Regions from separate parts of the Methylicorpusculum oleiharenae genome, predicted to be linked through region 2. Evidence: riboswitches for the same ligand, from Rfam matches in the RefSeq annotation. Region 2 holds a riboswitch; each other region holds the start of a gene.

Region 1 (11,052 bases), 860 kb from region 2:
ATAGCCGCGGATGCCGCCATAAGAGATTTCGAAACGATTGGCGGTTTTCCAGCGATGTTCGTATTGGATGTTGCCGACAGGTTTAATTTGGGAGTGATCATTCCATTCGTTTAAGTCTCTATTTTTAGTAGCATATTCTTGCCAGTAGCCGCCAATTGATACTGCAACACGTTGATTAAATGCCGTATCATAATGACGGTAAGTCAAAAAATCGTTGTCCAGGGTGATCGATATCGAAGCATCTTGTGCAGGGTTAAAATAATACCCATTGAAATCGTCCCTATGCGTAACATTACTGCGTGTATTGGTTGAGTATCCCGCATTCATATAAGTTGCCATTTTGTAAATGGGACCGCTTATCCAGCGTTCGTAATAAGTTCCGTCAATGCCGAATCGGTTATTGTTGTCGCTGAAATTAAGATAATTAAAAGTGAAGTCGAATTGTCTGGACTCATGAACCCGGTAAGTGAGTCTGGTTTGTGCCGATTTGGCCGTGGTGGCTCTTTTTTCGTCGGCGAGTGCCGTCAGGGCGCGCAGGGATATTCGATTATTTTTACTGTCAAGATAAGTAGAAACACGCCAATGATCGTCAATATCGTAAGCCAACCCCAAGCCTACCCCGACCGCTTCTCTGGCAAAGTTGTCGTAATGGACTTCGGCGCTTGCCAGCACATTATTGGCAGCGTACTCCATTCCGAGTCCATATGTTCGCAAATAACCTCGGCCTTCAGGTTCAGGGAATAAGCCCATTTTCCAACCTTGGTGGATGAAGGCGCGGTAGTTGTAATTTATTGGGCTGGAAAACAGATAGGAGTCCACACTGACATCCTCCGTGCCCACATTCGGGTTGCCTATGCCGTCTTGTTGATTGTTGCTCAGGCCACCGCCTGTAAATACTTTTAATTCCCGGTCATTATGGATTCTCCATAACCGCATTTGCCGTTGAATGCCGGTATCATCGGAAAAATCTTTGTAAAGTTTATGCGTTTGTTTCTCTTCTGCCGGATAGGCGCGCAATTCATGATTTACTTCAGCCTGACCAATCTGAAGGCCCAAATGATCTGGCGATTCAATCAGTGCATTTTCAATTTGCTGCCGGGCTTTGCGTGGCCAGCCCCGGTAGTAATAAATCTCGGCTAATTTGCTTTCTATGTCGGGGTTGTACGGCGATTTTTGACGAAGACTTTCCATTCTGGTTTGTCCTTCTTCAAGTCTGTCGGCATAAGCTCTCATTATCGCCGCCGTCAGTTCCGTGGCTGTTTTTACCGGATTGAGTGTGCTTTGCAACTGGCCTTGTGCATCTTTCGATTGAATGGTATCCGGTTGTTCGGCATCTAACTGATCGGCCAGATGGATGGCCTTGTTTATTTGTTCTGACTCCAGATAGGCATAGACCAACGATGAGCGCGCATTAAAGTGCTGCGGGGATTCGGCGATAACGGAAAGATAAAGATCGCGCGCATTTTCTGGTTGCTGCAAATATAAATAGGCATCGGCTGCAGCAGTTCGACTGTAAGAGGGTATTTCTATTCCTTGAGAATGGAGTTCTTCGTATAACTTGATGACAGCCTGCATTTTTTTGCGATTTCTTAAAGCAAGCATTAAATCGAATGATGCCCGATTCTGCCAGCTTTGCGGATCGGTCAGGCTGAGTTTATCGATCGAATTCAGGTTCGAATATACGGCATCAATGGCTTTATCCATCTCCGGATAGCGGTTAGGATCGGCTGTTGCAATGCGCTCGCTTTTTCTTATCAGGAATGCGGCATAATCCCAATTGATTTCAGCCCATTCCTCATCAGAAAAAACTGAACGATGCTGTTTCGCCATCGAAAGCGCTGCTTCGTATTCACCTGACGATCTTAGTGCAAAAACAAGCCCTATCCATGCGCCGGAATGATCGGTTTGTTGGGCTAAAACTTTTTGATACTGTTTTATGGCATTAGCAAAATCCTTTTGGTATTCATAGGCGTAAGCCAATGCGAGTGAGGGTTCAATGTGTTGCGTGTAAGCCGCTGTCAGTTCAGTAAAATAGGCAATAGCGCGTTCGTATTCGCCGCTATCCAGAATAACAAGTCCAATCCCCAGTTTGGGTTCGAAACGGGCGGGCGATTTTTCAAGTGCCAATCGATACAGACTTTCCGATTGAATAAAATCACCGGTATTTCTGGCGGCTTTGGCAATGGCTTCAAGGACGTAGACAGGAGCCTGCTTTAAGTTCAGTTGTCGGCTTTGCTTGATAACAGCTTCGCTTTGGTCCGTCCAGGACAGGATTTGAATATAATCGTAAAGATAGCGAAGTGTTTCAGGGTGTTGGGTTTTGAGTTGATTCAATTGCCCTAATGCCCACTGAGTGTTACCGGACCGTGCTGCAGTAAGTGCGTCTTGATAGCGTTGCTCTTCGTCACTTGGCTGTCCAATAGCAATTGCCGAAGGCAAGCAGAAAACAGCCAAGAACAGGTAAGGTTTCATGAGGAATGTGGTTGCGAAGTAATAATGGACGGGAAACCTAGCTTTTGTTAGAGCTATTCAAGCAAAGCCGGAACAAGTTATTGTTGAAAAATATTATATTGAGGCCTTTCAGCACGGAACTTAACAGTTTTAAGAAGCTGAATTAACTCGGGTTTAATCCCCTGTTCTACACCAACCAAGGCAGGAAAATTTACAAATTGCAAAAATTCATACAATAGTTTGAATCTAATCACAATTGTAGACTAGTTTTTGTGATAGCAAATAAATACTAAAAAATGCCGAAATACAGATGAATACACGATTAGAAATGATCTCTATTGAGGAAATAGAGCTAGTTATTAAGCCTCGTTATAGCTTAATGCTTGTCTTGATATATCAGGCTGTCAAAGCGATTGAAAAGACGTATTTGATTAACAAAAAAATCCATTATCAAGGCATTGATATTTTTACCTCATGAATCGCAGAGATTTTATCCAAACGCTCGCTACGGCCGTGATGGTTTCGGGCTGTGCGGGACGGCAACTGTTGCAGTCTTCCAAAATGGATGGATTTTATAAACAACCGTCTTTTGGTAAATGTTCCTTACTTCACATCACCGATTGTCACGCGCAGTTGATGCCGGTTTATTACCGTGAGCCGGATGTCAATTTGGGTCTGGGGGACGATATGGGTAAACCGCCTCATCTGGCAGGGCAAGCCTTGCTGGATCATTATGGTTTTAAGCCGAATTCAATAGAGGCCCATGCTTTTACGCACCTTGATTTTGTCGAAGCTGCACGTGTTTATGGGAAAGTCGGGGGGTTTGCTCATCTGGCTGCGCTGGTTAAAAAAATAACAGCAGAGCGCGGCGCTGAAAATACGCTGTTATTAGACGGAGGCGACAGTTGGCAGGGTTCGGCAACGGCTCTTTGGACACAGGGCCAGGACATGGTTGCTGCGGCCAATTTATTGGGTGTCGACATTATGACAGGGCATTGGGAGTTTACTTATGGCTCCGTCCAGGTCATGGAGAATTTAAAATCATTCAACGGGGAATTTGTTGCTCAGAATATCGCGTTGACCGATGAGGCTCAGTTTGAGCGGGATTCAGAAATTGCCGGCGTTTTTAAGCCTTATATCATTAAACAACTGGGCCATGCCCGCATTGCGGTTATCGGTCAGGCTTTTCCTTACACGGCGATAGCCAATCCCAAGCGCTTTGTGCCTGATTGGCAGTTTGGGATTGAAGAAAAGAATCTGCAGGTTACTATCGATGAAATCAAGCGGCTTAAAGCGGCCGATGTGATTGTGTTGCTGTCTCATAACGGTTTGGATGTGGATGTGAAGTTGGCCTCCCAGGTTTCCGGGCTGGATTTTGTTTTGGGGGGACATACGCACGATGCCTTGCCAAAACCGTTTTTAGTCAAAAATCGGGGGGGCCAAACCTGGGTCACTAATGCGGGCAGTCATGGCAAGTTTCTAGCGGTGCTGGATTTGGATATTGTTAATGGCCGGCTACGCGATTTTCGTTACCGTTTATTGCCGGTTTTTGCCAATTTGCTCCCGTCTGATCCGGACATGCAAGTTTTAATCAATTCGATCAGGGCGCCCTATCTGACCAAGCTGCAAACACCTGTGGCGGTGGCAGACCGGCTGCTGTTCAGGCGGGATAATTTTCACGGCTCTTTCGATCAACTGATATTGGATGCATTGATGACGGTCCATGACGCTGAAATCGCTTTTTCTCCGGGCTTTCGCTGGGGCCATACTTTGCTGCCTGGAGATCAAATTACCTTTGAAGATATCATGAACCATACCGCCATCACCTATCCTGAAACCTTTGTAAGAAGGCTTAAGGGGTATGAAATAAAAAGCATTCTGGAGGATGTGGCGGATAATTTGTTTAATAAGGATCCTTATTACCGGCAGGGCGGCGATATGGTCCGGGTTGGCGGAATGACGTTTCGAAGCAATCCGTATGCCGATATTGGCGGGCGGATTTCCGGGCTTGCCTTGACCGGCAGTGCGTTGCTGCAAGCGGATAAAACCTACAAAGTAGCCGGATGGGCCGGCGTGGGCGAGCCGTTATCAGGTGAGCCGGTATGGGATGCTGTCGTTAAGTATTTAAAAAGGTGATAGTGGATTTAGGCCATCATGAAGCTATTGCCGGCCAATCTTAAATCGGCAAATAGCGATGCAGATTGATGATGGATATTATGGCGCCCAGCATGTCCGATTATTTAAGGGAGATGACATAAAGCGCTTTCTGAATTGGTTTGTAGCGCTGGATGTGGGTGACGCTGTATAAATTCATTTTCTTTTGGCAGGACCTGTGTGCAAGGATGCATAAAACTTTGTTTTGGTCTTTATCTGCTCGGCTTTAGTTTTTCTTAATTGCCGCTCCTCTCGGCGATGATTACTTCCGTGCCCGTTCGTTATCTAGTCAAGCAAAGTAAATACTGATTTTTTTAAGCTCCTTTAGTCGATGAAATTACCTTTTGAGCTATCACTCTGCAAGGAACTGGGCAGATAGTTTTTAGTGAAGTGAGTGTGGTAATGAGCCTTGTCATAAAAATGTAATACACTAACTGTTAAAATCAAGCATTAAAGTGAAAGTTGTGTATTTATGACTAGAATATCGGTTCTTGTTGTTGAAGATGAAGATGCTATCAGGGATATGTTGGTCATGGTATTGGAGCAGGCTGGATTTAATGCAACAGGAATCTGTGATGCCGAGCAGGCCAACAAATCATTAAGTGATCATCAACCTGATCTGATCGTGCTGGATTGGATGTTGCCCGGTATATCCGGGGTCGAATGGGCCCGGCGCTTAAAAAAAGATCAGTTTTGCCGGGAGATCCCCATTATTTTGCTGACTGCCCGGGGCGAGGAAGAGGATAAGGTACGAGGATTGGAAATAGGTGCTGATGATTACATGACCAAACCCTTTTCGCCTAAAGAATTGGTCGCCAGGATTCGCGCAGTGCTTAGAAGAGCCGGTAAAATTCAGGATTTAGCCCAGATTACCTTGGGCGATATTATTTTGGATACCGAACAACATCGCCTTACTCTGGGCGATAAGCAATTGGAAGTCAGTCCAACTGAATTTCGTCTCATGCAATTTTTTATGACTCATCCGGATAAAGTCTATAGCCGGACGCAATTGCTTGATCAAGTCTGGGGAAGAAGCGTTTATATCGAAGAGCGAACGGTGGATGTCCACATCCGGAGATTAAGAAAGATATTGGCAGAATACGGTCGTGAGGATTTAGTCCAGACAGTTCGTGGTTTTGGTTACCGGTTTTCATTAATAGACTGACTTTATGACGCTATGGCATAAAGAAGTTCTGATGCTAATCACCTTGTTGGTGCTTATAGGGATTTTAGGCGTTTTTACAGGGCACTTCATTCTTCTTTATCTAATCGCTATCAGCCTTCTGCTTTTGCGCCAGTATGTTCAGATTTATCGTTTTGAAAAATGGATCAAATTTGGTGGAGCAGAAAAATATTCGGATATCAACGGGATTTGGGCGGGTATCTATTATCATGTTTACAAGCTCAGAAAAAGTCAAAAAAAGCGTAAAAAAAAGCTGACCAAAATGATTGATCAGTTTCGTAAATCGACTGAAGCCTTGCCCGATGCGGCCGTCGTGTTAGGCTGCCATGATGAAATTGAATGGGCAAATAAATCAGCCATGAAAGTGCTTGGTTTACAAAGAGCCGATAAAGGACAGCGAATAATTAATTTATTCCGTCATCCTGATTTTCTCAGTTACTTGCAGCTGGGGAATTTTGATAATGCCATCATCATTCCCTCGCCCATAGACAGCGGTATCATTCTATCGGTTAGAGTTGTCGCCTATGGTGCCGGGTTGCGGCTATTGCTGGCTCAGGATGTTACGCAATTAAAAAAGATGGAAAGTATGCGCAAGGATTTTGTCGCAAACGTATCACACGAACTGAGAACTCCGCTGACGGTGCTTAAAGGCTATCTGGAGACATTAAAGGACATGGATGATCAGGATTCTCCATTGCTCACCAATTCGTTGCGCCAGATGCAAAGCCAAACAGAAAGAATGGAGCATTTGGTTGATGATTTACTGCTGTTGACTCGACTGGAAACGCAAAGAAAAAAAACAGTATGTGTTGATGTATGCGGGCTCTTGACAGCCATTTGCAATGAGGATGGGAATCTTAAAAGCGCGTCAGAAAGAATACAGTTGTTATTAGAGACACCGAAAGGGCTTATTGGTGTTCAAGAAGACTTACGAAGCGCATTCAGTAATCTCCTCATCAATGCATTGAAATATTCACCCGAAGAATCATTGGTAAGCGTTCGCTGGTATATGGACGGCGATGGGGTCAGACTTGATGTGACCGATCATGGCGAGGGCGTTGCTCCGTTTGAGATTCCAAGGATTACTGAGCGTTTTTATCGTGTTGATGTTAAGAGAAAGCGAAAATTAAGCGGCACCGGTTTGGGTCTGGCGATCGTAAAACATGTGTTGCTCAATCACAATGCACGGCTTGAAATAGTCAGTGAACTGGGTAAAGGCAGTTGTTTTAGCTGCATCTTTCCCGAAAGCATTATCTGTTATGAGCAGGAGTGATTTTAAAAAGTTAAATTGTTTACAGTATTTATGCGTAGCACTTAAGTACAATTTTAATAAGTTGTTTTTAAGGTAATAATGTAGCTGTAAATATAAATTAACTTAAATCCCCTCATATTTTAATCAAAATAATAAAAGTAGCTTATCAGGCTAATGTTAAAAAGTTTGTAATTGATCAAGATTTAAACGTTTGACTTTGTCTTAATAGTTGCAATAAAAACATAAGTTTACGCCTTTGATTGGTGGATTAGTTCGGTCAATTTTGAACAATTGAGTAATTTTTTTATGTTCAATCGCTTGGTATTTTATTAAGGTGTATTTAATACAAGCAAGGGATAATGCCAAATGTGAAGGATCATATTTGGATTATAGGTCATACATTTTTTAACTCAAGTGTATGACCCAATTTTAAACAAAGGGATTCTTTAGTAATCGTATAAGTCAGGCTAAACCTATCGTGAGGTAGGGACGGAAAGCCAAGAGTCTGAATAATGTTTTTCTGTTCAGACAGTCTGGTTGCACTTTTCAAAATGGGTGTAATTATGTTTCTTAAAAAATCTCTTAGTGTTTTATTTTTAATGGTGGTGACCAGTTTAGCTTCGGCGAATTCGGTGCCAACAAATTGGTTTGCTACAGATAATAGCAGTTTACTGTTTTCAAGCTCCTCAACCTCAGTCCAATTAGGCATTTTTGATGGCGTTACCGATAACTTAGTGACTACGGTAACACTTGCTCCTTATGTTCCTGCAACCCTGGATTGGGATAGTTCTTTGTTAAGTGGAGTTGCTAGTAATTTTAAAGTTGCTTCTTATTTTAACAACGTTTGGAATGCTCCTAGTTTGGTTTTGACACCATTTGGTTTAATTGACACATACGTTTTGAATTTTGGTGGTTTCGGTCCAAATTCACAATTTGTGTTAGCGCATGATATTCAGCCAGTACCATTACCTTCTGCTGTTTGGATGTTCGGCGCTGGTTTAGTAGGTCTATTATCAAGTGTTGGACGCAAAAAACGCATTTCAGCTAACGTTGTGACAGCGTAATAGTTGTATTCAGTTTAGAGGGGGGCGCTTGCGCCCCTTTTTTTTGTTTAATTTTTAGTTTTACGATTGATTTGCTGATTTTTATTTCTCAATCCAGATCGAACTCGCACGCTATTTTATCGGCTTCAAACTCACCGAAATACCCCGCATAAATATCCGCTTGTACTTGCCTCAAAAAACGCTATAGCTTATCCTCGCCTAACCAGATTTGAGTGCTGAGTTTAATGGGCGTGCTCCAAATTCAGTGCTTACTGAAAACCCGAAAATTTAAATACGTAATATGTATAGCTGAACGCCCTGTGTGTAAACTTTAGTTTGTTCCTAATCGAATGGCTTTATCATGGGTAACCATTCCGATATTTCGAGTCAGTCAATATTATGTCAACAATTAGCTATATTGACTTTTTTAACGTCTAATTTAATGAGAAAAGTCATATGAATGTTTCTTTAAAGAAAATATTTAATAATTTTCTAATAGGTATTTTTGCCGTTATCCCCATCGTTATTGTGCTGCAGATTGTCATTTTTGTGAAAGACAGGGTGGCTGATCTTTTCGGGCTGGTCTACGGTTATGCCGATAGTTATCTGTATACATCCGTGGTTTTTGCTGTCAGTTTTTTATTGTTGGTGCTAATTGGCCATAAAATAGTCAAAGAAGGTAAGTTTTGGGCTATTGCCGCTTTTGATTTCATCATTGACAGGATTCCGCTTTTAAACAGCATCTATCGCGTCACTAAAAAAGTGATCAATATGTTTTCTTCTCATGATAGAAAAGATGCGCGGGAGGTGGTGTATGTGGAATACCCAAAAGAAGGACTGTGGGTGCCTTCCTATGTGACCAACAAATTTGAAGATAGGTATATTTTGTTTATTCCTACCTCACCCAATCCCACCTCCGGTTTTACCGTTATCGTTAATAAGTCAAAAGTGATTAAATCAGAGATGAATGTAGAGCAGGCTACCAGTTTTATAGTCAGTGTCGGGGTTGATTATGACAAGATATCTGAAGTGAATAATTTATCCTGATGAATGTCTTTCATGATTGGCTTAATCAACTCAGTGTTTTTGTTTGGGGGCCTGCTACGATGGCTCTTTTGCTGGGTATGGGTGTTTACCTGACATTGGGGCTTAAAGCCTTTACCTGGCTGAACACCCCGCATGCGTTCGTTTCGCTTTGGAGAGGAAGAAAATCCGAGCAGGAAGGTGATATCACGCCTTATCAAGCCCTCATGACGGCTTTATCCGCCACCATAGGCACAGGAAACATCGCGGGTGTTGCAACCGCTATCTACATGGGTGGTCCTGGTGCAGTTTTCTGGATGTGGATGACCGCTTTGTTTGGAATGTCTACCAAGTATGCAGAGTCGTTGCTGGCCGTTAAGTATAGAGAGACCGATCATTTGGGCAAGCATGTAGGCGGTCCTATGTACTACATCAAGAATGGATTGGGAAAACGATGGTATTGGTTAGCTCCGTTATTTGCGACATTCGGTACTTTGGCTTCGTTTGGAATAGGGAATATGGTTCAGGCAAATTCAGTTGCCGGTGCGCTGTCACTTCAGTTTCACCTCTCAAATGAAGTAACAGCGGTGATGCTGACCATTCTGACCGCATTTGTGATTTTGGGAGGAATTACCCGGATTGCCGAAGTGGCCGAAAAATTAGTTCCTTTCATGGCGATTGGCTATGTTTCAGGTTCACTCCTGGTTATCGGCATCAATATTGAGTCCGTGCCAGCCGCATTTATGACGATAATACACAGCGCATTTAATCCAATGGCTGCGACAGGCGGCTTTGCCGGTGTGGGCGTATGGGCGGCAGTACGATATGGCGTAGCAAGAGGCATTTTTTCCAATGAAGCAGGGCTTGGAAGTGCGCCTATTGCCCATGCAGCAGCCAAAACGCATAACCCTGTGCAGCAAGGGACAATTGCAATGCTGGGTACTTTTATAGATACGTTGGTTATCTGTACGATGACCGCATTGGTAATTGTCATTACTGATTCATGGGATAGCGGTGAGAATGGCGCGGCCTTAACGGCACTAGCTTTCAACAGTGCATTGCCGGGCTGGGGTGGCTATATTGTTGCTTTTGGAATCGTCATTTTTGCGTTTACAACTCTTGTAGGCTGGAGTTATTACGGCGAACGATGCGCCGAATTTTTGTTTGGGATCAAGGTAATTCTGCCGTTTCGTATTCTGTGGATTTGTGCCGTTCCCTTGGGTGCGATGGGAAAATTGAGTACGATATGGTTATTAGCCGATATCATGAACGGGTTGATGGCAATCCCCAATTTAATTGCCTTAGCGCTATTAAGCCCTGTTGTTTTTCGATTGACATCGGACTATCGCATCAACAGTTGATCAGCAAAATGAAGACTTTTTTTAATACAGGGGGGTTTAAATGGTAAAAATTTTGGCGTTTTCGGGGAGTGCACGGAAAGATTCTTTTAATCAGAAATTAGTTACGTTGGCTGCGAAGGGAGCCGAAAAAGCGGGTGGGGAAGTTACCGTCGTCAATCTGGCTGATTATCCAATGCCGATTTTTGATCAGGATTTTGAAGCTGAACAAGGTATGCCTGAAACAGCCAAAGCATTTAAAAAACTTTTGATAGAACATGACGGTTTTTTAATAGCTTCGCCCGAATATAACAGTGCTTTTACACCTTTACTTAAAAATGTCCTGGATTGGGCTTCCCGAAAAGAGGGCGATGAGCAACCTTTGGCCGCTTATCGGGGTAAATGTGCAGCGATTATGTCAGCTTCGCCCGGTGCCTTAGGCGGGTTAAGAGGCTTGGTGTTTTTGAGAATGCTTTTAGCTAATATCGGAGTTGTAGTTTTACCCGGTCAATATGCTTTGACCCATGCCAGCCAAGCTTTTTCAGTTAATGATCAATTAAGCGATGAACAGATCAATACAACGGTTCTGAATTTGGGTGCAGAACTGGT
Region 2 (11,052 bases):
GAGTTTTTGGCGACCCTCAGTTTCTGGGTGATGTTGCCATGGACGCTGAAAATGCCCATGGGACATCTGGTGGATAGATATTGGCGCCATAAGGGGGCTTTTATTTATGTCGGAGCCGGCCTGATCGCCGCCAGCCTGATCATCATGGCGAGTCTGCTGGGTGATAGGGCTTATATGACACGGATCATGCCTGCTGAAACCTGGTATGTATTGGCGACATTGTTGGCGCCAATCGGCTATGTCATTCAGGATACGGTGGCGGATGCCATGACGGTTGAAGCAGTACCCCGAGTGGATGATCAAGGTCAGCCCATTTCCGAATTGCAAATGATGCTGGGGCACACGACCATGCAGACTTTGGGGCGAGTGGCCATTATAGGTGGCAGTTTATTGGTCGCGGGCGCTAATGTAATCGCATTTAATGGCGTTGAGTTATTGACCGAAGCTGAGAAAACAGCGGTTTATCTGTCGGTATACCATTGGGCTTTACTGATTCCGATTGTATCGGTGTTGGGCGTTATTCTGGCAGCCTATCTCAGGTCCCAACAGGAATGGCGATTAGCTGCCCAGGGGTTTGAGCAAGATCATATCGAGCAGTTGTTAGGCCGTGATGACCAGGAACCTGCCTCGATGAACCCTTGGATATTGGGCGGCAGCTTGACATTTGTTCTGTTTGCCTTGGTGATGGGGCTCAGTAATATCCCTTACAAAGAAGAGATCGTCTTTGCGGGTTCGTTAGCTATCGTATTATTTCTGATTAAATATTTGACATTGGAACTGGACGAACACGCGCGAAAAACCCTGTTCGGTACCGCGTTAGTGATTTTTGTTTTCCGTGCCGTTCCAACGACAGGTGCAGGAGAAACCTGGTGGATGATTGATGAACTGGCATTCGATCAACAGTTTCTGGCGCAACTGTCGTTATTGACCAGTTCGCTGACGCTGCTAGGGATGTTTTTATTCAGACGGTTTATGGCCGAACGCCCCATTACCCATATCATTGCTGTATTAACCATAGCGGGTACGGTACTTTACCTGCCTAATATCGGTTTATATTACGGGATACACGAATGGACCGCTGCGCATACCGGCGGTGTTGTCGATGCAAGGTTCATTGCCTTGTTTGATTCGGCGCTGGAATCGCCGCTGGGGCAAGTGTCAATGATTCCAATGCTGGCCTGGATTGCCAGTTCAGCACCCGAAAAAACAAAAGCAACCTATTTTGCCGTCATGGCGGCATTCGTTAATCTTGCGCTATCGTTATCTCAGCTCATCACCAAGTTGCTCAATAAAATCTTTATCATTACCCGAGAAATTAAAGACGCAACGACCGGCGCAATAGAAGTTCCTGCCGATTACAGCCAATTAGGTGAGTTATTATTTACGGTCATGTTTTTGGGGCTGGCCATGCCTTTATTGGCCATCTATATCACCCGGCGCTATTTTCTAAATGAAAAATACGCGACGAAAATAGACGGAAAATGATCAATTAATCTCGTCCGAATTGACATGAGCTCGGCTGCTGAATTAGAGTTCTGTAATCGTGCATTATCGATAAACCATAACAATAAATGAGAGAGGAGTAAGCAGCATGGCATCGCCCTTAATTCAATTAGCATTGGATTCATTGGATTTCGATCAAACCATCAATTTGGCTGAGCAAGCCGCGCCTTATGTTGATATTTTTGAGATCGGAACACCGTGTATCAAATTTAACGGTATAGAAATAGTCAAAGCGCTAAAAGCAAAATTTCCAAACAAACTGCTTCTCGTAGACCTCAAAACAATGGATGCCGGTGAGTACGAAGCAACTCCATTTTATGCGGCCGGAGCCGATATTTGTACAGTGCTGGGTGTCTCGGGCATGGCTACAATCGGCGGCGTGATTAAAGCTGCAAAAGCACATCATGCAGAAGTGCAGGTTGATTTGATCAACGTACCCAACAAAGTCGAATGCGCACGTCAAGCCGCCGAATTAGGCGCGCAAATTATAGGCGTTCATACCGGATTGGATGCACAGGCTGCGGGGCAAACGCCTTTTGCCGATCTTCAGGATATTGCCCGCCTGGGTTTGAATGTAAGAATTTCAGTCGCAGGTGGAATCAATCAGTCAACGGCACAAGAGGTTGCTGACGCCGGTGCGGATATCATCGTTGTTGGTGCGGCGATTTATGGTGCGGCATCGCCGGCATCTGCGGCACGCCTGATTCGCTTAAATGCAGACGGTAAAGCTACGCATCGGCATTTTGTGCTGGATAAAATTGCCTCTGTTTTGGCGACGACTCAAGACGCCTATAATGAGCAACTGACCGATATGCTCGATAGCGCTAGACGCATTTTTATTTCAGGCGCAGGCCGTTCCGGACTGGTTTGCCGCTTCTTCGCTATGCGTCTGGTTCATAGCGGCTACGACGTCAGCGTAGTCGGTGAAGTGGTAACGCCCAGTATTCGTCCGGGTGACTTGTTAATTGTGATTTCAGGTTCGGGCGAAACCGAACAATTGATTGCCTTTACCAAGAAAGCCAAAGAAGTGGGCGCCGATATTGCGTTGATTTCAGCCAAGGATGACTCAACCATTGGCGATTTGGCGACAGCGGTTTTTCAAATCGGCCGTGCCGATCAATACAAAAAAGTGGTCGGAATGCCGATGGGTACAGTATTCGAGCTGTCCACCCTGTGGTTCCTGGAAGCGTTAATTTCGCATATCATCCATGAGAAAGGCATTCCTGAAGAAATCATGAGATCAAGACACGCTAATCTTGAATAATGGTTTGAAGTGGCAAAATTCTCCTGAATCGGGAGAGTTGATATTTTCAAGATATCTTTTCGGCAGGCTGCCGGACACAAGCCATGGATGGCTTTCCTTCCTGAACCGGATATTCGCTTTCTTGCGGACAGATCAATCGCACCACCGAAGCCAAGTTGAAAAATAAAATATCTCCACAGTCGGTTCTATTACTCCTGTCTGGTCGAAAATGAGTTGGCTTGCAACTCAAATCAAATCCAAGGAGAATGAACTGATTGCGTTCTATGCTGTCCTTTGGAAGAAATAATAAAATAGCTTTGGGCAATGTAACTATTCAGCGAGGCCACAAAACAATGTTGATACACCGTGTATGTTGCGGTTGGTGATAGCCAACCCAACACTTCAATGCGATGGCGTTAATTGTTGGGTTGCTAAAAGCAGGCAACCCAACCTACTCTGGATAATAACTGGGAAATAACCTTAACTTAACGAAAAAAGAGATTGAACAATGATAAAAAGATATACCGGCTTATTTGCTACTGTGTTAATCGGTCTTTCATTAAGCTTGGGCGGCATTCAGGATGCTGAGGCCAAACGCTTCGGAGGCGGCAGCTCATTTGGTGGAAAATCGGCTTTCAGCATGCCTTATAAACGTTCTGCAGCGCAGCCTGCAAAATCCCCTTCGCAACAGCAAGCCACTAACCAAAATCAAACAGCTAAACAACAATTGGCCAAACGTGGCGGATTAATGGGAATGCTGGGCGGTCTGGCTTTGGGTGGTTTACTTGGCGCAATGCTGTTTGGCGGTGCATTTGAAGGCATTAACTTTGTCGATATCCTGATGTTTGCAGGTATCGCATTTGTGCTTTACAAGCTCTTTGCTGCCAAAGCGGGTTCGGCCAGAAAGCCGGCCTACAGTTACGAGCGATCCGGGTATGATGAAACAGGTTCAGACAATGCTGCAAACAATACTCAGCCTCAGGCTGCCAGCGGCTCTTCTGCATTTAATACGGATCTTTTATTCAAAAAAGATAAACCCGCAGAATCAGCTAATCCGGTTATGAATTTTCAGCGGGATGCGGATTTTAACAACCCAATTGTTCCTGCCGGATTTAATGAGGCGGATTTTCTTGCAGGCGCCAAAAATGCCTATAAGAGTTTGCAATCAGCTTGGGATCAAAGAGACTTGGCAGAAATTCGCAGTCTAACCACCGACAAGGTATTCGGCGAGATTCAAGATCAATTGAAAGCCAGCAGCGATGAAAATCATACGGAAATATTGAAATTGAATGCCGAGTTGCTTGAAGTAAGAGAAATCGGGCAAGATCTGGAAGCGGTCGTGCTTTTCGATGCGATCATGCGCGAAGATAATGACAGTCAGGCTAATCAAGTCAGGGAAATCTGGCATTTCACCAAAACAAAGAACAGCATTCAGCCAAAATGGTATTTGGATGGTATTCAGCAGTTGGAAGACTGATTCAAAAACTAGCTAAAATGTAGTTATTCTCCTGGTTGATCGAGTGACAGATTACGAACCTGTCACTCCAAAAACGGGCTCCATCTGGGTAAGTTCTTTCGTGTTTGACCCGCATCCCGGCATTCGAAACGATGTACACCACGCTGAAAATTCACAACAGCGCCAAAATTCTTCTGGTAGAAGACCATAAACCTCTGGCGGAGGCCGTTGGCGCTTATCTTGAGAGTGCCGGATTTATCATGGATTATGCTCATGATGGCCTGTGTGCCCTGCATTTGGCGACAACTCAGCGCTACGACGCGATTATCCTTGATATCTCTTTGCCCGGAATTGACGGATTGACGATATGCCTGCGCCTTCGTCAGGACGCGCACTTGTCAACGCCTATTCTTATGCTGACAGCCAGGGACCAATTGCAAGACAAATTGGCCGGTTTTCAGCATGGCGCAGATGATTATCTGATCAAACCATTCGATATGCCCGAACTGGAAGCGCGTATTGTGGCTTTAATTAGGCGCGAGCGGGGGGAGTTGGATGAGGCTGTCTATAAAATCCATGATTTGAGTTTTGATACACGCACCATGCAGGTCATGCGAAACGGGCAGATGATCCATTTGTCACCAACCTGCTTGCGTATTTTACGAATATTGATGCGCGAGTCACCCAATCTGGTTACCCGTGAGCAATTGGAACAAGAGCTTTGGGGCGAGTTGACACCGGACAGCGATACTTTACGCAGTCATTTATACAAGCTGCGTAAAGCGATCGACAAACCTTTTGAGCATCCTTTACTGGAAACTCAGCAAGGATTGGGCTTTAGATTAGTTGCTCCTGAATCGAACTGACCTGAAAAGCTTGTCAACTGTCTGACCATCCTCTTTGGCTATTCTATTGCTCTTTCGGCGCTACAATCTCGCAGCCTTGTCCATAAAAAACCAGCGATTTGATAAAGGGCGTAATGGCAATAGTTAATGACGTTCTGTTTATGAATGCCTTAACATCAACCTCAACAGCCTGATCAAAATGCTTGATCCATTCTTCGGTAATTTTGAGTTGAGCTTCCATTTCACTGAGTGCAAAGGGATCAAAATCGAACTCGGTTTTATCGACCGCCTGCTTCATGGCTTTTAACGCAATCGATTCAATCTGTTTAGCAAAACCATTGAACACTTCCGCGCCTTCTGCCTTTTTGATCCTGTCAATATCGCCGGGTGATGCATAGGTAAGAAATACCCCTTGAACACCTTGCCTATCATTCTTGCAAGCGCCCCCATCCATCATATTGATAAGCCGCAACTCTTTTCCCTCAACAAGCACACTGAAAGGAGGCATTTCTTCGGATTGGGGAATGCTTTGCGCTTTTTCCTCAGGCACGGGTGGTGCAATTTTTGTCTCCTCGGCCGGAAGCGGTTTAACCGGTTCGGTTGAACAGGCCGATATCACTAGCGCTAAAGTTAATAACGTAAAAAGTCTGATTAATGTCATGAGCGTATCTTTTTTAAGTTAGGTGGTTATAAACAGATTATCAGTATTCCATGTTTTTTCTTAAAGGCACTATTCGCGTTATTAGTTGAAAGGTCATCAAAGCCGTCATTCCGGCATCCAGGTCACAAGTATGAAAGTCCAACGCCATCCAACGACAATCCGTGCCGGGGCGACACCCACTATTTACCTGAACTTAGTCATCTTAAAGCCCGATTAAGCTTTTTATAAGTTTAATTTTGTAAGATTTAGCTTACGCACATGTACATATATTTGAGTCAGTGCTTTAAGTCAACAAGGGGAAAATTAATACAGATGAGATTGAGTTTTACTCATTGTCTTCCTGGACAGGCTCAAAAGTGTGCGTTGATTCATTAAATGGACTCTAACTTTATCAAATGAAACCTACTTCTGATTTTCTGCCAACCCCGTCACATCAAACTCAACCGATTTTATTAAACTCTTTCCCCAGCGGATCAAGAAAAGAAAAAAATCCATTCATAAAGATCCGAATAATTAAAGATTCAAATTAGGGCAAAACCATCGAAAGGTGGTGACGCAAAGTTTCCAGTCTAACGGAGTTACTCCTATGATAGTGGGATTGCTAAAATGGCAAAAAAACAATGATTTGGCCATTTTAATTCACATTCATGGAACTCCTTCGGGCAATTTATATAGGAGAAGAGTCATGTACTCATCTAAAAGCCGAAGCAGTGACAAAAACCAAACAAGTTCATTAAGTGTAAGCCAAGATCCGATTCTACATAAAGGAATGAACTTTAATATAAAAATGTCAGCAGTCATGTTTATATCCGCGCTGATTCCATTTACATCTACTTACGCCCAACAAGTGAACAACCCTGTAAAAGCAGGTGTGCAAAATATTCAGAAAAAAGGCCATTTTGCCCCTGAATTGTTTGATGATTTTGGAATCACTCAATCAACAAAAAAAGTGTTGCCTACCAAAGCAATTAAAGGTCGAAACCGCTCAGTAAAAGTAAATACCGATATACTGTGGTCAGATTCTTTAACATTAACGCTGTTCGATGATGTCGTTGTTACAGTGATAAGAGATCGTTTGATTGATAAGGTGAAAGGCAGTACCACCTGGATAGGACATGTAGCGGGTGAGTCCAACAGCGAAGTTTTTTTGACAGTGCGGGGAAGCAATATGTCAGGCACTGTGAGCATCGGGGATGATCTGTATGAAATCAATCTAGGTGCGAATGATCTGCATGAAATCACTAAAGTTGATCCTGCTAGAAATCCTGATCACGGCGATGACGCAAAAGCTGTTGAAGACTTTATTGCGGAGGGCGGTGAGATTGACACCACTGGTTCTAGTGAGCCGGTAGTAGCCAATGCCGAAATTAATGCAGGCACAGTAATTGATGTTATGGTTGTGTATACGCCGCAATCACGGATTAATGCTTACGGGCAAAGCGGTATCGAGGCTAAAATTGTAAACGCAGTTGCCAAAGCCAATCAATCCTATATCAACAGTCAAATCGATATGCAAATTAATCTCGTGCATATGGCTGAAGTTAGCTATGTAGAATCGGGATCAACATCAACAAGCTTATCTGATATCACTGGCACCAGTGACGGCAAGATGGATGCAGTTCATACATTACGTAATCAGTATGGAGCCGACCAGGTTGTTTTGATAACAACAGACACCAGTGCATGTGGAACAGGTTATTTAATGAGTAGCCCCAGTACTTCTTTTGCATCTTATGCATTCAGTGTCGTGCATGATGATTCCAAATACGCTTGTCTTTCCAATCACACATTGGCGCATGAGTTAGGTCATAATCAAGGCAGTCATCATGATCGTGCCAGTGCTACTTCAACACCTGCATACGATTACTCTTACGGCTACCGCTTATGTCAAACCGGTGGATTCAGAACCGTCATGTCATATGATTGCAGCGGCGGAACCCGGGTAGGCTATTTTTCGAATCCTAAAGTGACTTTCAATGGTGAATATACCGGAACGGCTACTGAAGATAACGCTCGTTCAATGACCAATACCAAAGCGATCGTGGCAGCATTCCGAGGGACTGTTGATAAGTCATTGCCTGTTGCTCCAAGTGGTTTGGCGGCTTTGATGTTGTCAGATAAGGAAATTAGCATCAGTTGGGCAGATAATTCTGGTAATGAAACCGGATTCAGATTAGAAAGATCGATGGATGGCGTCAATTGGACCGAATTTGCAGTTGTGGGTGTTAATGTTCGCAGCTTTACTGATGCGGGCCTTGTTGCAAATACGACATATCAATACCGGATAAGAGCCTACAATAGTAACGGTACTTCAAGTTATTCGAATATCGGTAGCGCTACAACCAAAGCTGCAGTCACTCAAACCTGTATTAATAACTCTCCGGCACTAAGCTTGGCGCCTACAGCTATTTACACAATGGCCGGTGCAACCGTTAGTTTTAATATAGCCTTGGCTAATCAGGATTCCTCTGTTTGCGGCGCTACCCTGTTTAATCTTTCCAATAGTGAGGGGGGAGCCATAGGGTCTTATACCCTATCTCCAGGTGCTTCGACTTCTACATCGTGGATGATAAATGCACCAACGATTGATGGTAGTTACACAAAGTCGGTTACTGCATCTGCTGTCTCACACAGTAGCGTAACCAAATCAGCTACCATCATTGTTGACGGTACCGCACCTACCGCACCTGGCAATTTAAAAGTGGCTATAAAAAGAAACTCACAAGTAGCGATTAGCTGGAGCGCTTCTACTGATTCAGGTTCCGGTCTTGATCGGTATGTAGTAAGCCGTAATGGAGTTAGGATTGCCACTCTTACAACCACCAATTATACCGATAAGCCTGGAACAGGTGTGATGACCTATACCGTTGAGGCTTTTGATAAAGTTGGAAATGTTAAAGGAAGCAGCACTTCAATTACAGTGGGGGGCACTGTTGTCAAAGACAGAAAGTAACAAATTTTTAAACGAAAAAAAAAGGGCGCTTATTGCGCCCTTTTTTGTTTCGATCAAAATTTAGATTTTAAGCGGCTTTGCCTTTCATTCTAGAAGCGCCGAAACCCAGCAAGCCAAAAGCCATTAGTAAAAGCGAAGTCGGTTCTGGTACGTTTGGATCATTTGGGTCATTTGGGTCATCGGGATTAACTGGTCCCCAATTTGATGCAAGCAAATCGCTTGAATTTCCATTTGAGCCAAGTTGTTGAAAAGAAACTGCGACTTGGCCTGAGTCATCGCCTCCGCCAATACCTGTCCCTCTGTCGCGCTCTGAATTGCGCCATAAATCAAAAGGATCCGTTGGAAGTAAGCTGAGAGTTAAAAACTTAAAATCAAAAGTTAAACTTTCTCCTGGAGATAGACGGCTTTCAGGTGTTGACCTTTCTCCAAGATAATCAAATTGAATGCCCCCACTTGCAGCTGAAAAGTTCCAAACTGGACTTACATTGATTATGTTGAAATCAGTACCCAATACAAGATTCGGATTCAAGTTGAAAGCTAATAAGTCAATCAATGAAGTGCTAGGGCTGGTGGAAGTATTTGAAAGGATTGCATTATAGATAGAAGAATCAGAAGTGTTTGTTATCTTGAATGTATAGCTATAAGAATCACTAAACGAGGTGCTACTTGCTGATGTTTCTATGTATGCCGCATTGGCATTAATACCAGTAAGTATGCAAAATGGCAGCAATGCTGCCGCTAATATTTTTTTATTCATATCGACTCCAAGTTTTAAAAAACTATTAATAAATGAGAAGAGTATTTTTTTTACAATTTAATTATTAAACTAAGATTTCAAAAAGTTTTATTATACATCTGCTCACTATAACGCAAAAAATATACCTATAGAAAAATATTACTTATTTATCAATTAGTAAGATGTTTTTATTTGGTGATATAATGTTAGTCACGATTAAGATTGTAAAAATAGTTGACATAATTAAATGACTTAATTTACATCGAATTTGTGAAAAATAAGCAGATCTTATGAAATACCGTTGATTTTATTGGGCTTGCGAATCATGGAGTTTGCTGGCGGAATAATTCACATTTTTTAATTAATTTGTCACTTAATCTGCACAAATTCGAATTTTGGTCTACGAGATTTTCAGAAGTCATTTGATTTACTAAATAAGTATTTAAGAAACAAATATTTATAATACTTAAATTAAGTAAAATACAAGTTGGCATATTTAGGTGTTGTAAGATTTATTGACACCTTTAGATCTTTTATGCGCTTTCTTGTCGATGAACAAATGTCTTCCGGTTTGGCAAAAGTGTTTAAACCGTTGCTCATACATTCCGCCAAAACTATTCAGTTGACCCCTGGCCCCCATTGAAATTACCATGACAATAAAGAAACGGGGGCATGCGTATGGGTCAGGAAATTTCGGTTTCACATTATGACTTGGGCGATTTCGACTTTTTTCATCAAAAGCTGCATGAAGAAACGGCGCTGCTCGCTCACTTAATTGAACAACAGGGGTTTTCGACCCGGCATCCGGTCGCCGGTTTTGAAATTGAGGCGTGGCTGGTTGATCAAGACATGCGGCCTGCGCCGATTAATGATCAGTTTCTGGCCGGATTGAATGACCCGCTGGCCTGTGCCGAATTGGCAAAATTCAATATAGAACTCAACAGCACGCCGACGCCATTGGCCGGCAATGTGTGCAGCCGCCTGAAAAATCAATTGCAATCGACCTGGAATAAAGCGGTCCGGCATGCTGACAGTTTGAACAGCCGGATCATCATGATCGGCACGTTACCCACGCTGGAGCAAGCCGACCTCAATTTGGGCAATATGTCCGATCTTAACCGTTACCACGCGCTTAATGAGCAAATCCAGCTTGCTCGTGGTCAACCGGTTCATCTGGATATTGTCGGGATTCAGCATCTTAAGCTGGATCATCATGATGTCATGCTGGAAGCGGCGACGACTTCTTTTCAAATTCACACGCAAGTGTCTTTGTCCATTGCACATCATTTTTACAATGCCTCGATCATTGCCTCCGCGCCCATGGTGGCGCTCTGTGCGAATGCCCCTTTTTTGTTTGGCAAAAACCTTTGGCATGAATCCAGAATTCCGGTTTTTGAACAAGCCATACAAGCCGGAGGTTATGCGGCAGCCGCTCAAGGCCCTGTGAGGCGGGTCGGCTTTGGTACCGGTTTCGCAAGAAAATCCATTCTGGAATGTTTTCAGGAAAATCTGGATCATTTCCCGGTTCTGTTGCCTGAAGATTTAGGTGGAGCAACGGAGAGTTTTCAGCATTTAAAACTGCACAACGGCACAATCTGGCGATGGAACCGGCCGTTGATCGGTTTTGATGAAGATGGAACGCCGCATGTTCGTAT
Region 3 (11,052 bases), 3.1 Mb from region 2:
ACATCGGCCTGGGCCAGTGCCGGCGCATCGTTCACACCGTCGCCAGTCATGGCTACCAAAATACCTCGGGATTGTACCTGTTTAACTTTGGCAGCTTTGTCCTGCGGCAGAACTTCGGCGAAATATTCATCCAGTCCGATCTGGTCTGACACCCATTTGGCGGTTGCTTGGTTATCGCCAGTGAGCATCATGCAGCGGATGTCTAAAGCCTTGAGGGCAGCGATAGCTGGCTTGGCCTCGGGGCGGATGATATCGGCCAGAGCTATCGCGCCTTGCAACTGTCCGTCAACCAGAACAAACACGACTGTCTTGCCCTGGGCTTGCAGTGGCTCTACCCGCTGATCGGTCATGCTGATATCTTGTTCTTGAAGATAGCCGGGACTGACCACCTTGATGTCTCTGCCCTCGACCCGGCCTTCCGCACCTTTGCCGGGGATACTTTTAAAGTTTTCGACCGGCGACTTCTGTTCCGAAGAATCAGCAATAGCCTTGGCGATAGGATGTTCTGAATTTGCATCCACGGAAGCCGCATACTTAAGTAACGTTTGTTCGTCGATGTTCTGCGCAAGCACCAGGGTGTCGGTCACGCCAAAACGGCCCTCGGTCAGCGTGCCGGTCTTATCAAAAATAATGGCCTGCAACTTCCGGGCAGCTTCGAAAGCACTGCGATTACGAATCAGCAGGCCGTTGCTTGCAGCCAGCGCGGTAGAAACGGCCACCACCAATGGTACGGCCAGGCCGAGTGCGTGCGGACAGGTAATCACCATCACCGTGACGGCACGTTCAATGGCAAAGGCAAATTCCTTGCTCATCAGAACCAGCCAGATAAAAAAGGTAATACCGCCGCTGCCAAGCGCAATGATGGTCAGCCACATCGCAGCGGTATCGGCCAGATTTTGGGTTTTGGATTTGCTTTCTTGCGCCTGTTTGACCAAGTCGATAACCTGCGACAGAAACGAATCCTTACCAGTGCCTTTGACTTCGATGGTCAATGAACCTTCACCGTTAATGGCGCCACCGATGACCTTATCGCTGGATTTTTTGCTGACGGGATTCGATTCCCCGGTTAGCATGGCCTCATTAACCGAGCTCTCGCCTTTGATGATGACACCATCGGCAGGGATTTTCTCGCCCGGCTTGATCAGCACCTTGTCATCCAGCACCAACTCGCCGAGAGGCACCTCTTTCACACTGCCATCCGGCATCAGTTTGTGGGCGTCGGAGGGCATCAATTTGGCCAGCGCCTCCAGCGCCTTTGAGGCGCCCATCACCGATTTCATCTCGATCCAGTGCCCCACCAACATGATGTCGACCAGGGTGGCCAGCTCCCAGAAGAACATCTTACCGGTCAGGCCAAATACCACTGCGCTGCTATATATATAGGCGGTGCTGATGGCGACGGCGACCAGTGTCATCATGCCGGCCTGGCGAGATTTCAGTTCCTTGAATAACCCTTTCAGGAACGGCCAGCCGCCATACCAAAACACCGCCGAGGCAAAGCCAAACAACAGGTAAAGATCGCCGGAAAAACTAATGGCATCCCGCAGTCCCACCAGCTTTTGCAGCATAGGTGACAGCAGCAAAATTGGCAGGGTCAGGGCCAGCGATATCCAGAAGCGTTTCTGGAAATCGGCCGCCATGTGCGCATGGTGATCGCCTCCTGCATGCGACATTTTAGTTTCTGGATTATCTTCAGTAACGTGATCATGATGCTGCATAGCGATCTCCTGGCTTTATTTAGGATTGCTTCCAAACCCTGATTTACCGCCCTCCACAATACTTTGAGCGGGTTTTGATACGACTTTCTGCCGGCAATAGTGATTAGGATCCAAACCCGCAGAACATTAAAGACTGAGCCGATCAGGCCAACGCAGCCTGGTTCATGATTTTAACGATAGTGTCTTCCACTTCCTGAGCCACTTCTGCCAGTTGGGGCGTGTTGAACATCGCCAGAAGCGTGGTTGGCTTCAATGTTGCCATTACCGTTTTGCCGTCCTCCTCGTAAATGGAAATCCGGCATGGCAGTGCGGTGGAGACACTCATGTTTTCATCGAGCACCTTCTTTGCTTGTTGAGGTTGGCACACCTCAAAAATCTGGCATTCGCGGGTGAACTCCACGCCTTTCTTGGTCATGGTGTCTTTTAGGTTATGAACCTGCATGACGCCAAAATGGTTCGCCTGAACGGCGGCCTGTAAGGCATTCGCAGTGTCACTCACTGATTTATTCGTCGTTAATTTGATTAGCATAGCGGTTCTCCTTTCATGGTTTACAGTTCACGTATCAGTAATGCCGCGGCCCGACTTATTTTTTGGACCGTTTGAGGATAACGACGACCAGCAGGATTGCCAGCAATACGCCAATCACCGACCAAAGCCACATTCCGCCGGCCATGGCCCTCTCTGTAACCGTCATCCTGTATTCTTCGTGAAACCTCTTTGATTGTATTGTGACCTTCTACATATTTCGCCTTTGCTTCAGTGGAAAGAAGATTAACGAGAGGCGGCTCTTGGTCAGCCATGCTCACGCTCAGCTGATTCGCATCCTTACTCTCAGTTGGCGGCGTCGTTATACGGAAACAGAGCCAGTTGCGTGCCGTTCTTGTCAAGCACGTGGTTGAAATAAGCGACGCAGTTGTCTCACTGGAGTGCCGCAGGGTCTGCACCCGATCATCAACATTCTTGCGAAAACGGGATCGGCCAACCCACGCTCGATTTGACCACTCTAATTTCCACTCAACCTGTTCCAGGCCGCGGTTTTTCAACAGCTCGTCGAACAAACGTACAGGGCACGTTTCTTCAGCTAAATGGACGCAGGAAATTTGGTCTTCTACTGAAATTGAATGCGCTCTATCGGGAACGACATCCCCTGCGCCTTTAATGCCCCTCTATTCGTAACGGGCAAATTTACAGATAGAGCAAAGCATCGATGTCATGCGATCCAGTGTTTTAGGATCATCAATTAGTTCGACATAATGACGATAAAACCCCTCCGGGTTGGTGAGAGGCATTCGCAATCTGAATGGATTGCTTTGGAATTTCTCCAAGGTAATCCGATTTTTAGACACGTCGTGTTCGGTTTCAAGTAAGTCACCCCCTGATATAGGTAAATAACTCATGGTTTTCAAAATTGTCACCGCGTTTCTGGACGCCGGCATCTGGAAACACGGCAAGACATTGGGTTTGAGTCATGGAGGATAGTCTTTTAAAGAAGTGATTTAGATGCCTTTCCGTTAGTACGGTGTCAATCGAATTATTTTCGATTCCTTTGAGGGTGTCTGTTCGATAACACACATAAAATCCGGTCTTGACCAAGCTACTTCCAGATTGAATCAGCACGCGTTGCTTCAAAACTACTAGGGCAATTAATTGATCGTCTTATCCAGGATGGCTCTCATGCAATTGCTCCACTGGGCAGCACTGGCGAGAGTGCGTACCTAACCGATGAGGAATGGAATACGGTGGCGGAGGCCTCGGTAAAACAAGTCGCGAAACGAGTACCGACAGTGGTTGGGATATCCGATCTGACTACTCAAAACGCAGTGCGCCGAGCAAAGTTTGCCGAAAAAGTGGGTGCAGACGCGGTAATGGTTTTACCTATTTCTTATTGGAAACTGACGGAACGGGAAATTTTTCAGCATTACGCTACAATCAGCGAGGCTATCGGCATTCCCGTGATGCTCTATAACAACCCGGCTACCAGCGGTCTGGATTTGTCTCCCGAGTTAATCGTGCACATCATCAAGGAGATTGATAACGTGACCATGGTTAAGGAAAGTTCTGGCGATATTCAACGCATGCATCGAATCTCCCAGCTTTCCAATGAAGAAATCCCCTTCTATAACGGTAGTAATCCCTTGGCATTGGAAGCTTTTGCCGCAGGCGCTGCCGGTTGGTGCACGGCTGCGCCCAACCTGATTCCTGCCTGGCCGTTGAAGCTGTATGAGGCGAGCCTGGCGGGTGATTTAAAGCAGGCGCGCGAAGTATTTTACAAACAGCTCCCATTGCTGCAATTTATTCTTAAGGGTGGTTTACCTACGACGATCAAAGCCGGCCTGCAATTGCGCGGATTTGACGCAGGTGTTCCGCGCAAACCGTTACTCCCACTGGATTCAGCCGGTCAAGATGAATTGGCTGCATTGATCAAACAATTAAATGGCTAAAACTTACGCCAAGGACGCTGGTCCTTGGCGAATTTTTTGAGGATACCCCAGCTGTGGATTAACAAAAGAACCGCAAACCCATCGTGATAACGAAAAAATCTGTCAGGTACATGACGGATAATGCTTAGTTGTTAAGCTCTGCTAGTTACCGCTGCTATCCTCCTATACTTTAAATACTTAATTAAATAAATAGATGGAACTCACTTTTCCAAGGGCAACCCGTTTTAATAGGAAATATCGATGTCTATTTCACACGTATTTGATACTTATGCAAAAACAGCTCAGGGTAGAATTATGCGCTTTGATGTTGTGCTGGATAAAAAAATTTCAACGAATAAGGTTAGCGATCAGTTATCTCAATTTACCTAGATGGTGCAAAGTTTTACGATCAAGAATAATTGAACAGTAGCAACTCGCTTTGTATTGTCATTAAAGTGAGTTCCTGATTTAAAGCAGTAAAAGCCATCCTTGGCTTGCCGGTTTTGAGGTTCTGATTGGCCTGTGACTTAAACAGGCTTTAAGAACCGCTGAGATAATGTCCTGCGGTCCGGCAGATGAACTGCTCATTTTGGAACGGGTGTAATTTAAGCTGTTTTTTCTTTTTTACGGCCAAATGACATCAAGCCTACCAGACCACTGCCCATCAGCCAGACGGCAGCTGGGATTGGGACAGCTGAAGTGGTTATTTCCAGTTTATAGTCAGCGACGTTTGCATTCCAGCGGCCTACGCCTGCTCCACCGATGTATACAGAATACTCTTGTCCTGCAACTGCCTTGAACGTCAAGCCATTCAAGCCATCTACAGTTGCGTCGTGGATCAAATAGGTTAACCCTTGGGTGCCAAATGGATCATTGGCATCATAGGGTTTTGGTGCGGGGTTGCCACCTGAAAGACACCCTGGGCAGTTCCACGAGCCATGGTGACTGTAATCACCAGTGTTCTTATCCATGCCAGTAAACACAGTGATACCGAAGTTTTGGATATCAAAGCCTGTTCCAGTGACTACTGAGGGTTTGAGCGTTATGAACATGGTTTCTTCGGCTTTGATCAAACCGATATCGGTTTGATGCTTCCAGCCGGTAGGTCCGTTTACTGTAGGGTTGCCGTTGCCATCTATTCCTGCATCTTGCCATGCTCCTGCGCCGGTATCAATTTCTGCATCACTGATTGACGAGCCGTATCGAGTTAGAGCGTCGGCTTTGGAGATTTCCAAAGAACTGCCTGCATGATGCAATTCGGCGGCCCAGTTCAAATGAGCTTTGCCGGAGTAGTTGAATGGCAGATTGCTGGAAATACCAGTGCCGGTGCCTACCCATCCTGTTACGTTAGGATAATTGGCATTTTGAAAGCCATATACAAAACCGTCTGTACCAGATATACGATTTGGTATTCCGTTACTATCAACGCCAGTTCGTATTTCTGTGTTGTACATCGTATGCGCAGATGCGCTTGATATTGAACCGATTGTTAAGGCTGAACCTGCAATTGCCATAGATACAGCTTTTGCTAATTTAGTTGTCATCACTTTTAGAACCCTCATGGTTTATTTGCTAATAAAAGAAGTGATGTCTGCCGGCCTCATTAAAACGCAAAGCTAAGCAGACCTCCTTTTTAAAAGGAGGCGACCCGGCTATCTTGAAGTCAATTGATTCAAGACCCATAGGCTTTCCGGCCCTGTCTCGCAACAGGTGTGGCGATCTACTGATATCATCGATTAAGTCAGTATGACTTTCATAAAGGCAATTAACGAGCCAATAATTATCAAATAAGCGGATGTGGATTTTATTTTTTTGATGAGAGAATAAGCAATTGATTATATTGAAATTAAAATAACCATTTGATAGAGAAGTGACGTTTTTAAAGCCGATTTATTGATTGAGGCTTCTGAACATTTTATTTGGGAAAAGAGAAAACTCAATAATGTGTCATATGACGCAGACACATACAAAAATTGTGGGATATGACCTGAAATTTTTCGATTTCGGTTTATTGCTAAAACCAAGTTGACGGGAAGCTACTGAATAATGCAGCTTTCTTGTAACAGAATAAGCCCTGAGATTTAACGCGTGTTGTGAGGCAAACAGAGCTAACTTTAAAACCGTTGAATCTATCACTCGCATCAATGGCGGTGATAGATTCAACCCACTATATTAAGGATTATGAACCTGTTTTCAGTTTTTCAAGTTCTGTTTTTGCCTTATCTGCATCATCAAAAGCCGTGTTAAGGGAAAGTGCTTTTTCAAATGCTTGTTTAGCGTCTTCATTACGCCCTTTTTTCAGATAGATCATACCCAGATGGTAATGAAGGTCGGGAATTCTCGCCTCTTTCGCAACGGCTTTTTCTAATGCGGCCACTGCATCATCTGTCTGATCATTCAGATAACTCAACCAGCCAAAGGTATCCAAGAATGACGGGAAATCTGAGTTTTTAAAGGTTTGCGCTAACGATAATCCCCGTTTAATATTTTCTTCACCACCTTTGTTGGCCAGTAATGCGGCTAAATTATTGGTTGCCAGCTGATGCTCAGGCTTAAGTGTGAGCACTTTTTCATACGTAGCCATTGCGGCATCGGTATTTTTGGTGATTTCATTAATCGCTGCAAATTCCATTAATAGCTGAACGCTATCGGGTAAGACGCCCAATCCTTTTTGATAAACGTTAAGTGCTTTATCGGTTTGTTCCTGTCTTAAGTAAACAGAAGCCAAATCGCGATAGCCTTGTTCAAACTTAGGATAAAGTTCTACCACTTTGGAATAAAGCTTCTCACCTTCGACAAATTTGTTTTGTTTGAGATATATTTCGCCACGCATGGACAGGAAAGCACCGTTTTCGGGTTGTTTGGCTAATATCTCATCCAGCGTTTTTTCAGCTTGTTTAATGTCTTTTTGTGCCAGGTAACTGTTAACCAATCCGCTGACAGCGTCGATAGCAAAGGGTTTGATTTCCAATACTTTTTTGAATTCATCCGCTGCTTCTTTTGTTTTTCCTTGAGCTAAATTGACTTGGGCTATTTTATAATGGGCCAATTCTTTATTATCGCTAAGGTCGAGCAATGAATGGGCTGCGGCTTCAGCTTTAGGCCAGTCTTTACGTTGCCCGTATAAGTCGACCAGCATAACGACAGTCTCGACATCTTTTTCATTATTGGTTTGCGTTTTTTCCAACAGTGCTAATGCCGCGTCAGCCTGATTTTGTCTTACCATCAATCTGGCCAAGTCACGTGACGCAATCAGATTCTTGGGATTGATAGCCAGGATTTTCTCAAGAGATTCACGGGCCAAATCGATTTTTCCGTTTTGTAGATGGGTGCTTGCCAGCAATAGCAGGGCTTTTTCGGATTCCGGTTCATCACGCAATACGGTTCTTAAATCGGCCGTGGCGGCGTCAAAGCTCTTCTCGTTAAGAAAGATGCCCGCCCTCATCAAAAGCGCATTACTGTTTTTCTGATCGGCTTTGATAACTTCTTCAAGAATCCCACGGGCTTTTTCCATGTCTTTGTCACTGATTGCAATGGCGGCCAATCGAGTTTGTGCTTCAAGTCCGTGTTTACCGCCGGGATCATCAGCAACGATGGTATTCAGAACTTCTTTGATACGGTCCGGTTGATCCTGATAGATTCTGAGTAAGGCAAAACGCAGGCTAAAGTTTTTTGGGTTTTCCTTGATTAGGGCCTGCAATTTGGTTTCAGCTATGTCTTTGCTTCTTTGTGAGATCAAAAAATCGACCAAAGCTAACTTGGGGCCATCAGCTTCTGGCAGTTTAGTTATTAAATTGTTTAATACCTGTTCAGCCTCATCAATACGTTTATCGGATGCATAAAACTTGGCTAACCCATAATTCAAATTTTCATTTTCCGGAAATTGCATTGCCAAGGCTTTCATCTCGGCTTCAACCTGATCTTTTTTGCCTTGAGCAGAAAGAATATTGATTTTTACCAACGCAAGATTAATCGCATCAGGATGGACTTTTAAAGCCGATTCTACTAACTGCAATGCCTCATCAATTTTTTTCTCGTCACCCAGAATTTTCACCATTAATAAGGTTGCGTCTTGTTGGCCCGGTTCGAGTGCCAAGACTTTTTCAAAAAGCGCCTTCGCTTGGGTCGGGTCTTCTTTACGTAGGAATATCGCGCCTTTTAATGCCAGAGCATCGATATTTTCAGGAGCTTTTGCCAGGACTAAATCCGCTTTTTCTTCCGCTTTCTCTACGTTGCCGCTGATTAAAAATAATTTACCCAGTTTAACTTGAGCATCGAAACGGTCCGGTTGGCCTTCGACAACGGCGGATAATAAACCGAATACTTTTTGCCAATTTTGGCTTTTTTCTTCGACTTGAGCCAAAAGAAAATTAGCATCCATGTTTTTGGGGTTGATTTGCAGAACATTTTTTAGCTCTACACGGGCTTTCTCAAGATTGTTCTGATCGTAAAAGGACTGGGCTTTTTCAAGATACTTTTGCTCGCGCTCTTGTGAGCTGCCGCAGGCCGTCAGCAGTGCGAGCGTGATAACCAGCAGTAACCGGTGGATAAATTGTACAGCTATCATTTGGGAGGTCCCTATGTTTTATGAAAGTAGTGGTTTAAATAGTTTGTCATGCAGGCCGGAAGAGACGTTAGCCAAAATGCTGAATATCAGAATAGAAGTTATCGTGACACTTTTTTCAGGTTAGAGATAAAGTGCAGGGTTTCTGGGAATCATTAATGCCAAATATTAAAATAGCCCCAACTCTATTTGCAAATTAATCATTAACTAAACGATATCACTCTTCCAAAGCAAACTTAATGCAATAAAGGTCATGATCCATGTTCTGGAAATTCAAATGTATATCCTAGTATTCTCCAAAAGGAGAGGTTAAAGAGCGCGTGTAGGCAAGGTGAGCGCCTTCTTTCTCTGGCTTCAGAACGTTTATTTCCAAGTGATCCGTTCAATTATTTGCTGTAAACAAGGTGGCCAATGTTGCTAATCTGATAGGGTTTTATCCTAAAATCCGTTGTTAGTCTACGAAAAACCAAGATAGACTCAAAAGAAATCAGGGTGTTGTATTGATTCAGTTATTCATACTGTGAGTGACGGCCTACAGATTGACATCTCTTTGAAAATTTTTGTATTTTTTGTGAATTTTGGGGGATGAAATGATTCTTTCCAGATTTAAAAATTAAGAGATATTCTAGTTCATCAAAGTGACAGTTGATAGGTGATTTATTTCTTTCATACTGAAAATCGTTCGACTTTCTTAATGGTGCAGGATGAGCCTTGAGGATCGTTCTGAACACGTTCTGTGCGGTTTGGAGGCAGCTTTAATGCTATCGACATCCTTGCCAAACTCATCTTGCCTCCTTCTTTTGGAGCCACATTGGTAATTGCTGCCGTTTTTCGATCAGATAGGTGTATAGCATTTAATAGCCGTGATTAGTTAGTTTCGGAACATAATTACTGCAGGTGTCTGGGAAATACACCGCTATGGACCAGGCCGATTATTACATAGAGCACCAATCGCAGTAAGTGCCATTGGCGTATTGTGTGAGTCAATAATATTACCTGATTAGCAAGCTGTTTCAGCTAAATCAATAAGAGCCCGTCATGCCCGTCCGGAAACGGGCATCCAGTGCCATGTAGGGTAAGCTTCGAGCTATCCAGATGGTCTGGATTTCGGCAATCACTGCCGAAATGACGCGGTCGGCTAGGGGAAAAGAGTTAGAACCGAAACATTTTTATAATCAGGAAAAATTATGAGGCAATATCGACTATCAGTGAGTTGGCTTCCGACTTTAAGTTTCTGGCTTTTCTCAGCATGGGATTCCGAATGGTTGGGACTTGTAACAGTGCCGCTGTCGCTTCCAGTCTATAGGCAGCTTCCAATTTTTTTACCGCTTCAGGATAAGGTAATATTTGTCCTTCAGTCAGCACCTCTATCGCGTCTTCGGTATCAGCCATCGCGAGCTTGACCATTTCTCTTCCGTTTGCGGCATCCAGCTTCATGGCTTGATCCAGCAAATGATTGGAGTTTCGAATATTTTCCAGAGCATTGATGCTTCTAAGGAAGAGAGCAACTGCCACTACCTGCGATGAGCCTATCTTGACTTGGCGATCTTTACGAGAAGAGGTGAGGTGTCCGGGTGAGTTATTAAATGCCTCTGTGTTGTAATAGGCAACCGCTTCTTCTATCGTACTGACGCTGTTATTGTGAAAGAAGGGCGCTGTGTCAGCCGCTTCGACCAGAGTGGGGGTGTTAAAACGTCCTTCACCATAATTGCAAGGCGCATCTTCCTCCTGTTGCGAGCGTAAAAGGCTGCTGCAATCACCGTGAGGATCTGTCCCGAAGCCGCCGTCCATCGGTGTGTCCGGATCCAGCAGAACTGCGGCCTGATCCATCATCATTTCTATCCCGGTATCACGGGTTGGATTACCATTTGTCGTGGAACTGATTGCGCCCGCATTGGAGTGGCATCCGTTACAGTTAGCTGACTTTCCGAAAACCGGTTTTCCTGACGAGTCAACCGGATTTTCTTTAGTGTCGAATAAAACTTTTCCTCGCTGCACTATTTCTGATTTGAAGGTCATTTTGCTCAAATTTAAGTCTTCACTGCGGCCTAACGACAGCATATAAAGCTCAATTGCAGTTAATTCAGCGTCGGTAGGCAAGCGGAAATCTTTACCCGGCTGTCTGTTTAACGTTTTTGGAAAATGCTGAACCACTGCCCCGATGGTAAATTCACGCAACGAACCGTTGCCCACTGATCCATCACCTGACCAACCCAAGGCATGTTCAAATTCTTCATCTTGCGGGAATTCTCCTTTATTGGCGACCAATTCTGTCGTGATGCTGGTCGACAGTGCCAGCAAATGAGGGACACTTCGCATGACGCCGGGCTTGTCAAATCCATCGATGTT

The links. Region 2 has a riboswitch for cyclic di-GMP ahead of GO003_RS05835 (M12 family metallo-peptidase). Riboswitches for the same ligand answer to the same signal wherever they lie in the genome.
Region 1: it holds a riboswitch for cyclic di-GMP, as region 2 does, so the genes downstream of both, GO003_RS09655 (hypothetical protein) here and GO003_RS05835 (M12 family metallo-peptidase) in region 2, are expected to answer to the same signal.
Region 3: it holds a riboswitch for cyclic di-GMP, as region 2 does, so the genes downstream of both, GO003_RS19315 (VPLPA-CTERM sorting domain-containing protein) here and GO003_RS05835 (M12 family metallo-peptidase) in region 2, are expected to answer to the same signal.

The regions. Positions count from the first base shown of each region.
Region 1 is NZ_WUTY02000001.1:2,098,340-2,109,391, forward strand. It holds gene pgaA (poly-beta-1,6 N-acetyl-D-glucosamine export porin PgaA) at 1-2,472, opposite strand, end outside; gene GO003_RS09635 (hypothetical protein) at 2,762-2,929, shown strand; gene soxB (thiosulfohydrolase SoxB) at 2,926-4,587, shown strand; gene phoB (phosphate regulon transcriptional regulator PhoB) at 5,078-5,770, shown strand; gene phoR (phosphate regulon sensor histidine kinase PhoR) at 5,775-7,061, shown strand; cyclic di-GMP riboswitch class I at 7,497-7,585, shown strand; gene GO003_RS09655 (hypothetical protein) at 7,553-8,104, shown strand; gene GO003_RS09660 (DUF502 domain-containing protein) at 8,540-9,130, shown strand; gene GO003_RS09665 (alanine/glycine:cation symporter family protein) at 9,130-10,467, shown strand; gene GO003_RS09670 (NADPH-dependent FMN reductase) at 10,508-11,052, shown strand, end outside.
Region 2 is NZ_WUTY02000001.1:1,241,520-1,252,571, forward strand. It holds gene GO003_RS05810 (MFS transporter) at 1-1,485, shown strand, start outside; gene hxlAB (bifunctional 3-hexulose-6-phosphate synthase/6-phospho-3-hexuloisomerase) at 1,592-2,767, shown strand; gene GO003_RS05820 (Tim44 domain-containing protein) at 3,255-4,223, shown strand; gene GO003_RS05825 (response regulator transcription factor) at 4,355-5,068, shown strand; gene GO003_RS05830 (YdgH/BhsA/McbA family protein) at 5,112-5,708, opposite strand; cyclic di-GMP riboswitch class I at 6,229-6,314, shown strand; gene GO003_RS05835 (M12 family metallo-peptidase) at 6,394-8,661, shown strand; gene GO003_RS05840 (PEP-CTERM sorting domain-containing protein) at 8,729-9,418, opposite strand; gene GO003_RS05845 (glutamate--cysteine ligase) at 10,070-11,052, shown strand, end outside.
Region 3 is NZ_WUTY02000001.1:4,312,195-4,323,246, reverse strand. It holds gene GO003_RS19345 (copper-translocating P-type ATPase) at 1-1,718, opposite strand, end outside; gene GO003_RS19340 (DUF302 domain-containing protein) at 1,861-2,247, opposite strand; gene GO003_RS19335 (hypothetical protein) at 2,268-2,519, opposite strand; gene GO003_RS19330 (hypothetical protein) at 2,886-3,116, opposite strand; gene GO003_RS19325 (dihydrodipicolinate synthase family protein) at 3,324-4,160, shown strand; gene GO003_RS19320 (DUF2024 family protein) at 4,401-4,529, shown strand; gene GO003_RS19315 (VPLPA-CTERM sorting domain-containing protein) at 4,745-5,683, opposite strand; cyclic di-GMP riboswitch class I at 5,779-5,866, opposite strand; gene GO003_RS19310 (tetratricopeptide repeat protein) at 6,319-8,706, opposite strand; gene GO003_RS19305 (hypothetical protein) at 9,889-11,052, opposite strand, start outside.